Regions from separate parts of the Streptomyces sp. SCA2-17 genome, predicted to be linked through region 1. Evidence: riboswitches for the same ligand, from Rfam matches in the RefSeq annotation. Region 1 holds a riboswitch; the other holds the start of a gene.
The links. Region 1 has a riboswitch for cyclic di-AMP ahead of PS271_RS12840 (M23 family metallopeptidase). Riboswitches for the same ligand answer to the same signal wherever they lie in the genome.

Region 1 (4,384 bases):
GCACGGCCGGCCGCCGCGCCGAGCCCGGCCGCCCGCTCGCGCTCGTCCTCGTCCCGACCCGCGAGCTGGCCCAGCAGGTCACCGACTCGCTCGCCCCGTACGCCGGCGCCGTCAACCTGCGGCTGGCCACGGTCGTCGGCGGCATGTCCATCGGCCGCCAGGCCCAGACGCTCGCGCGCGGCGCCGAGGTGCTCGTCGCCACGCCGGGCCGCCTCGCGGACCTCATCCAGCGCGGCGACTGCAAGCTCGGCGACGTGCGGATCACCGTCCTGGACGAGGCCGACCAGATGGCCGACATGGGCTTCCTGCCGCAGGTCACCCGCCTGCTGGACCAGGTCGACCCGGAGGGCCAGCGGATGCTGTTCTCCGCGACCCTCGACCGCAACGTCGACCGCCTCGTCCGCCGCTTCCTGTCCGACCCGGTGACGCACTCCGTCGACGCGTCGGTGGGCGCGGTCGCCACGATGGACCACCACCTCCTGCACGTCGACGAGACGGACAAGAAGGACACGGTCACCCGCATCGCCGCCCGCGACGGGCGCGTGATCATGTTCGTGGACACCAAGCGCGGCGCCGACCGGCTGGTGAAGAAGCTGCTCTCCGAGGGCGTCCGCGCCGCCGCGCTGCACGGCGGCAAGAGCCAGCCGCAGCGCAACCGCACGCTGGACCTCTTCCGTACGGAGCAGGTCACGGCGCTGATCGCCACGAACGTCGCCGCGCGCGGCATCCACATCGACGGCCTCGACCTCGTCGTGAACGTCGACCCGCCCATGGACCACAAGGACTACCTGCACCGCGGCGGCCGCACGGCGCGCGCGGGCGAGTCCGGCACGGTCGTCACACTGGTGCTGCCCGAGCAGCGGCGCGAGATGAGCCGGATGATGGTCACGGCCAAGATCTCCCCGAACGTCGTCACCGTCGGCCCGGAGCACCCGGAGCTCGTGCGCATCACGGGCGCCCAGGCGCCGAGCGGCGTCCCCGTGGTCATTCCTCCGGCGGTGCCGGCCCAGGCGACGCCGCGGAAGCGCGGCGGCGGCTCCGGTTCCGGTGCCGGTACGGGGTCGGCCGGCGGGGCCGCGGCCGCTGCCGGGTCGCGCGGCTCCCGGGGCACGCGGAGCTCGCGGGGCGGTCGTGGGCGTGGCCGCGGGGAAGGCTCTTCTGTGGCTTACTCCTCTTCCTCTTCCCCTTCCTCTTCGGGTTCTTCTGCGTCGGGTTCTTCTCCCCGTTCCTCTTCCCGTTCTTCCGCCGGTTCTTCCGGTGCGGGTGGTTCCGGCCGGGGTGGTTACGGGCGGGGCGGCGCTGGTGCCGGTTCCGGTTCGGGCCGTGGTGCCGGCGGCGGTGCCGGCCGTGGTGGCAACGGGGCCGGGGGCGCGCGGCAGCGCCGTACGTCTTCCTGACGCTTTGACGTTCCGGCGTTCCGGCGCTCCGGCGTTCCGGCGCTCTGACGCCTTGACGCTCTGGCGCTCGGAGCCGGCCGGCTGATCGGGCGCCTGCCCGGTCGGCCGGTTTCTCCCCGATCGGCCGAGCACCGTTCGCCCGGTGACCTCCCGCCCGGAAGGGTGGGAGGGGTGAGCCGAACTGCCTGCCGCGCCGCGGGGCGCACCGTACGCCGCGCTGCCCGTAGGCTTCCGGCCCTCCTGATCACCGGGGGAGCCCTGTTCGGCCTCGGGGCGCCCGCGAACTACACGTGCGCCCCCTTCCTCTCCGCCGCGCCCCTCGTCGCGGCCCCCCTGCACACCCTCCGTGCCACCGCCGCGGCCGCCCTGGCCGCGGTGGCGGTCGCGGTCGGCCTCGTGTTCTACCACCGGCCGTCCGACACCGGTGAGGCGCTGGCCGAGGTCGCCGCCATCGGCGCGGTCTCCCTGGTCGCGCTGGGGATCAACCGCATCGCCCGCCGCCGCGACCAGCAGCTCGCCTCCGCCCGCGGCATCGCGGAGGCCGCCCAGCGCGCCGTCCTTCCCGCGCCCCCGTCCCGCATCGGCGGCCTGCGGGTGGCCGCGCGCTACGTGGCCGCGCATGCCGGCGCCCGGATCGGCGGTGATCTGTACGCGGTCCAGGACACTCCCTACGGCGTACGGGCCGTCGTCGGCGACGTCCGCGGCAAGGGCCTGGGCGCGGTCGAGGCCGTTGCCGTCGTCATCGGCGCGTCCGGGAGGCGGCCGACCAGGAGCCGACGCTGGAGGGACTCGCGGGGCGGCTGGAGCGGGCGCTGCAACGTGAGGGCGCGCGGCGCGCGAACCTGGACCAGCACGAGGGATTCACCACGGCCGTCCTGGCGGAGCTGCCGCCGGGCCGCCCCGTCATCCGCCTGCTGAACCGCGGCCATCCGCCGCCGCTCCTGCTGCACGCGGACGGCCGGGTCGGTGCGGCCGACCCGACCGTGCCCGCGCTGCCGCTCGGGCTGGGGGACCTGGGGGTGTGGCCGGACCGGGCCGAGGAGCGGGAGTTCCCCGCGGGGTCGATGCTGCTGCTGATGACGGACGGGGTGACCGAGGCCAGGGACGCCGACGGCGCGTTCTACGACCCGCGGGCGGAGCTGACGGGCCGGCAGTTCAAGAGTCCGGAGGCCCTGCTGGACAGCCTGGTCGCGGAGGTCACGCGCCATGCGGGCGGTCAGGCCGCCGACGACATGGCCCTGTTGGCGATTCGGCGCGGTGAACGCATCGAGCGAATCGAACAGCATTTCGTAGAAAGTATCGACAGGTTCCGTGGGCGGACGTCCTGTGAAGAGCTGTCAGGGAAGAGCGGCGGATCCGGGCGTTCGGCTTGGAATCCACCCGGCATGTCTATTAACGTTCGATAACGACGCGCGGTCGTCGCAACCGCCGCAAGAGGCGGTGCACCGTGCGCCATCGCCGAATCCCGCGGGCACAGCGCCATCTGATCCTCCGGCATGTTCCGGGAACCGGGGAACCACCACCCTGGGGTGAATCGGGCCGCATGCGGCCCGTAGGAGACCTTCCTGCTCCGAACCCGTCAGCTAACCCGGTAGGCGAGAAGGAAGGAAAGGAGTGCCTTCGTGGCATCCAACGAGCCTGCCGCTTACGGGTCTGACGCCTACGAGTCTGAGGCTTACGGCTCCGACGCCTACGAGTCTGAGGCTTACGGGTCCGACGCTTACGGGTCTGACGTCGCTTACGAGCCCGGCTCCTACGATCCGCCGCTCGTACCCGCGTACGTACCGCCGTACGAGCCGGACCCGGAGCCGGCGGCGGCGTCCTCCTCCTCCTCCGTACCGGAGCGGTCGTACGAACCCTCCGCCTTCAGCGCCTTCTCCTTCGGCGCGGGCCGCGGGCGCCACCGCGTCGTCAAGCAGCGCGGCGGCACGATGGCCCGCAGTGGTGCCGTGCTCGGCGTGGGCGTCATCGCGGCGGTCGGCGCGGGCGGGATGGCGAATGCGCAGGAGCGTCCGGCGGCCTCCATATCCATGCCCGACCTGGCGCAGCTGCCGGGTGTGGGCTCGTTCTTCACAGGGAGCGCGGCGGGTACGGCCTCGGCTGATTCCTTCGCCGAGGAGACCGGTACCGGTGCGGCCGTCTCCGAGATGGCGCAGGACGCGGCAAGGGCGGGTGAGGCGTTGCGGGCGAGAATCCTGGAGCAGGCCGATCACCAGCAGGGCGTGGCCGAGGCCGAGGCGCAGGCGGCCCGGGTGACGGTGGCCGCGGCGGAGCAGAAGCAGGCGGCGGAGCGCAAGGCGGCCGAGGCGGAGGCGGCGCGGACGGCGGCGGCCGCGGCGGCGGAGCAGAGGCAGGCGGAGCAGAAGCAGGCGGAGCAGGGGCGGGCGGCGTCGGCGCAGCCTTCGGAGCGGACGCAGGCGCGGACGCCGGAGAAGAAGCAGGAAGCGCGGACACCCGAGAAGAGGCAGAGGCCGGGTGGGGCCCCCGCCCGTACCGCGACCCCCGCTCCCGCCCCCGCTCGCCACTCCGGAGCGCTCACCCTCCCCGTCGGTTCGTACACGCTGACGGCCGGCTTCGGGCAGGCGGGCAACATGTGGTCCGCGCACCACACGGGCGAGGACTTCGCCGCCCCGACCGGCACGCCGGTGAAGGCGGTGGGCGGCGGCACGATCACCCAGGCCGGCTGGGCGGGGGCGTACGGCTACCGCATCGTGCTGAGGCTCGACGACGGCACGGAGCTGTGGTTCTGCCACCTGTCCTCGATGGTGGTCACGTCGGGCAAGGTCGCCGCGGGCCAGGTCATAGGTCGGGTCGGCGCGACGGGCAACGTCACCGGGCCGCATCTGCACCTGGAGGTCCGGCCGGGCGGGGGCGCGCCGGTGGATCCGCTGGGATGGCTGCGGGGCAGGGGCCTGCGGCCGTAGCGGACGGTGCGGCGCGTATTCGTCGCGTATTTCGTACGGAACGGGGCACCCGTTAGCGCGTGT
Region 2 (4,384 bases), 2.5 Mb from region 1:
AGCCGGCCGGGGAGCGGTCCGGCCGTCTCGACGCAGTTGTTGTAACCGGTGCTGTAGCTGCTGCGCCGCCACGAGGCGCCGCGGAGAAGCGAAGGGGCGGCAAGTACGTACCGAGGCATTGCGGACATGGTGCCTCCTTACGCGCCGTCGTTGATCCCGGCGATGAATTCCAGTGAGTTCTCGTGCGAGAGCGCGTGTTCGCGCAGCGTCGTGAAGGCCGCGCCGTACGCCCGGAGGTCTTCTTTCCGCTCCAGGTAGAGGCTACTCGTCAAGTGGTCGAGAACCACCACGTCCAGATCAGCAATGCGCGGAAATGAGAAAATAACAAAAGGCCCGGTGATGCCGATATGGCCGCCGCTGGAGAACGGCAGGACGTGCAGCCGCACGTGTCCCAGCGACCCCGTCTCCACCAGGTGCCGCAGCTGTCCGGCCATGACCTCCGGCCCGCCCACCTCATGGCGCAACACCGCCTCGTCCAGCACGGCGCACACTTCCAGCGGCCGCTCGCCCCGCAGCACCGCCTGCCGCGCCATGCGCACCCGCACCAGCTCCTCGACCTGCTCCGGAGCGGGATCGCCCAGCGCCGCGCGGGTCACGGCCCGGGCGTAGGCGGGCGTCTGGAGCAGGCCGGGCACCACGGTGGTCTCCAGCGTGCTTAACCGTGACGCCTCCGACTCCAGGCTGATGAAGTCCAGATAGGCGGGTGGCAGCCGGTCGCGGTAGGCGTACCACCAGCCGCGCCGGGCCCCCGCCCCCTCGCCCGGCACGGGCGACCCCGCCCCGCACAACGCCCCCAGCAGTGCGCGCAGTTCGGGGTCGGTGACCCCGTAGGCGTCCAGGAGCCGTGCCACGTCCGCCGGTTTCACGCCACTGGCGCCCGTCTCGATCCGGCTGACCTTCGACTGGTGCCAGCCCACCGCGCGCGCGGCCTCCAGGCTCGTCAGCCCGGCCAGTTCGCGCTGGCGGCGCAGCTCCGCCCCCAGCTTGCGACGGCGCACCGCCGGTCCGTAGCGCATTCGGCCCTGCCCTCCCCTAGATCACTGCCACTGTCACTGTCATACGTCAGTGTCAATAGCCCAGTGTGCCGGGCGAATACGGTCGCTCGTCGTAGAGTTCACCGCTTTGAGCGACAGATATATGCATATCTTGGTGGATCGCACGCATCACAGGCGTTATCAGTGGCAGTCTGTCGAGACATCGGCTGAAAGGGCCACCACCATGGCAGACCACCAAGAAGCCACCGTCACCCTGCCGAGCGCTCCCGGCTCGGTCTCCACGGCGCGGCGCTACGTCGCGGAGGTGCTGGCCGACTGGGGACTGCCGGGCGGGACGGACACCGCCGAGACCGTGCGCCTGATCGTCTCGGAGCTCGCCACCAACGCCGTGCAGCACACCCGGGGCCAGTCGCCCACCTTCACCGTGGACGTCCGCCTCGACCGCGACCAGCAGCTGCGCATCGGGGTCACGGACAGCCACCCCCGCTTCCCCCGGCGGCTGCCCGCCGCGGCCCAGCAGGACAACGGCCGCGGCATGGTGATCATCCGCTGTCTCACCGCCGAGTACGGGGGGCGGCTGTTCTTCACCCCGACCTCCGACGGCGGCAAGACGGTGTGGATCTCCCTCCCCTGGACCGTGCCGGTCAGCGCCGAGCGCTGAACTCCCCTCCGGCCGGCCAGGCCCCCCGCACGGGGTGCGGGGGGCCTCGGGCCCTCTCGGGGCGGTGACGGGCCTGTCACCGGTGAGCGGTTACGGGCCTGGCGTCGGCGCGGGGGATCAGCCGACGCGGCCGTAGCGCACGCTGTTGGTCCAGATCCGCTCCAGGCGGACGACCGCGCCGGTCTTGGGCGCGTGCCAGATCCTCCCGTCCCCGGCGTATATCCCGACGTGGTAGATGCCGCGCCCGGAGACGAAGAAGACCAGGTCGCCGACCTCGCGTGCGGACCGCGGGATGTGCTGCGTGCTGTTGTACTGCTGGGCGGCGGTGCGGGGCAGCGATTTGCCGGCCCGCTTGAAGGAGTAGAGCGTCAGGCCCGAGCAGTCGAACCGGTAGGGTCCGGTCGCTCCCCACTGGTACGGGGAGCCCTGCTTCGAGGCCGCGATCCGCAGTGCCATGGTGGAGACGGAAGACGCCTCCGCCTCTGCCGCGCCGCCCGGTGCCAGGACCGTGGCCCCGACGGCGGCGAGAGTGAGGGCCGATGCGGCACCGGCCCTGGACAGCTTCGACGGACGTTTGTGCGCGCCCATGCGCTAACCCTTCGTCAGCCGCCTGTGAAGGATGACCTGTCGGGTTCGGGCAGGCGAAGGTTGCCCGGCCGCCGTCAACGGCTTCACCCCAAGGGCCGACCGCACTACTCTTGGTCGTCCCACCACTCTTGGGTCCTCCATCCCTGCCGTGCACCTAAGTCGACCCGGCATCCCGTCGGCGGCAGGGTTCGGCGTCCGCCGGGACCGCCCCGCCGGGGTGGCGGGGTCTTGTCGTCGCAGGGATCTTGGCGCAGCCGCCGTGCCGATTCCGAGCGGATCCAGGGGTATGTGAGGCTGATCACTCTTGGGCAATTCCGGTGGACACAGGGCGAATTGACGGGGTCGGCGAAAGCCGGCTGAGGCGCTGGCCTGCGGCGGTTCGTACCCGGCCGGGCGCAATCCGGCCGTCCGCCCCAAATCGATCACCGCGCCCCGTCTACGCCGTGATCCTCCATGGGGCGGAGCCGGGTTTATTCGCGCGCGGAGCCCGGCCCCTCCGGCGCGCGTGGCGCGGAGATCCCTTCGCCCCCGGCGCTCTGCGCCGCGGGCCCGCACCGCCCGCGTCGGCACGGCCCGTTCACACCTCCCGTTCCCCGGCTTCGCACACGCCTGCGAACCGGGCCGCGGGCGCGCCGCGGCGACGGCCGCATGTGCGGTACCCGTAGCCGGCCGTACGTGTCGTGCGGACGGACGGCCATGATCCGGCCCAGAAGATCCAGTAGATGCATGCGACAGCCGGACCGGATGGCTATGGCCATGGCAACGCAAAGAGTCAGTTAACGCGTTGGAAAAGGTTGCGCCCTAATCTGCAATCCCTGGCCACCGACCGAAGAACCCCTGGTCAACACCGTGTTGAACTCGGGTTGCGGCCCGGTGCGGCCGGCCGGGACCCCCCGGGACGACAGTGAGGTGGGACATGCAACTCTCCCCGCGTGAGCAGGAACGCCTGCTCCTCCACGTGGCGGCCGACGTCGCCGCGCGGCGCAAGGCCCGCGGCCTGCTCCTCAACCACCCCGAGGCGGTGGCCCTCATCACCGTCCACGTCCTGGAGGGCGCCCGGGACGGCCGCACCGTCGCCGAGCTCATGTCCTCCGGACGCAAGGTGCTCACCCGGGACGAGGTCATGGAAGGCATCCCCGAGATGCTCCCCGACGTCCAGATCGAGGCCACCTTCCCCGACGGCACCAAGCTCGTCACCGTCCACGAACCCATCTGCTGAGGGGCGGACCCGATGATTCCCGGAGAGATCCTGCACGCCGCCGAGCCCGTGGCCCTCAACCAGGGCCTGCACCGCACCCGGCTCACCGTGCTCAACGCCGCCGACCGCCCGGTGCAGGTCGGCTCGCACTACCACTTCGCCGAGGCCAACCCCGGCCTCGACTTCGACCGGGCCGCGGCCCGCGGCAAGCGCCTCGACATCGCTGCGGGCACCGCCGTCCGCTTCGAGCCGGGCATCCCCGTCCAGGTCGACCTCGTGCCCATCGGCGGCAAGCGCATCGTCGAGGGCCTGCGCGGCGAGTGCGGGGGACCCCTCGATGAGTGAGCTCAGCCGCGTCGCCTACGCCGACCTCTACGGGCCGACCGCCGGCGACCGCATCCGCCTCGCCGACACCGGCCTCGTCGTCGAGATCGAGGAGGACCGCAGCGGCGGGCCCGGCCACGCCGGCGACGAGGCCGTCTTCGGCGGCGGCAAGGTCATCCGCGAGTCCATGGGCCAGTCCCGCGCGACCCGCGCCGACGGCGCCCCCGACACCGTCGTCACCGGCGCCCTCGTCCTCGACCACTGGGGGATCGTCAAGGCCGATGTCGGGATCCGCGACGGCCGCATCACGGGCATCGGCAAGGCCGGCAACCCCGACACCATGGACGGCGTCCACCCCGACCTCGTCATCGGCCCCGAGACCGAGGTCATCGCGGGCAACGGCAAGATCCTCACCGCCGGCGCCATCGACGCCCACGTCCACTTCATCTGCCCGCAGGCCGCCGACGAGGCCCTCGCCTCCGGCGTCACCACCCTGCTCGGCGGCGGCACCGGGCCCGCCGAGGGCAGCAAGGCCACCACCATCACCCCCGGCGCCTGGCACCTCGCCCGCATGTTCGAGGCGATGGAGGGCTACCCCGTCAACCTCGGCCTGCTGGG

Region 2: linked by a shared signal. The riboswitch ahead of PS271_RS01805 (C40 family peptidase) and the one ahead of PS271_RS12840 (M23 family metallopeptidase) in region 1 are both predicted to bind cyclic di-AMP.

Annotation. Positions count from the first base shown of each region.
Region 1 covers NZ_CP117521.1:2,889,567-2,893,950, reverse strand. Annotated here, with positions in the region: gene PS271_RS12850 (DEAD/DEAH box helicase) at 1-1,397, shown strand, start outside; partial or broken gene PS271_RS12845 (PP2C family protein-serine/threonine phosphatase) at 1,569-2,803, shown strand; cyclic di-AMP (ydaO/yuaA leader) riboswitch at 2,844-3,010, shown strand; gene PS271_RS12840 (M23 family metallopeptidase) at 3,020-4,321, shown strand; gene PS271_RS12835 (MFS transporter) at 4,381-4,384, shown strand, end outside.
Region 2 covers NZ_CP117521.1:402,085-406,468, reverse strand. Annotated here, with positions in the region: gene PS271_RS01820 (DUF397 domain-containing protein) at 1-128, opposite strand, end outside; gene PS271_RS01815 (helix-turn-helix domain-containing protein) at 138-1,016, opposite strand; gene PS271_RS01810 (ATP-binding protein) at 1,219-1,656, shown strand; gene PS271_RS01805 (C40 family peptidase) at 1,774-2,244, opposite strand; cyclic di-AMP (ydaO/yuaA leader) riboswitch at 2,249-2,424, opposite strand; gene PS271_RS01800 (urease subunit gamma) at 3,161-3,463, shown strand; gene PS271_RS01795 (urease subunit beta) at 3,476-3,787, shown strand; gene PS271_RS01790 (urease subunit alpha) at 3,780-4,384, shown strand, end outside.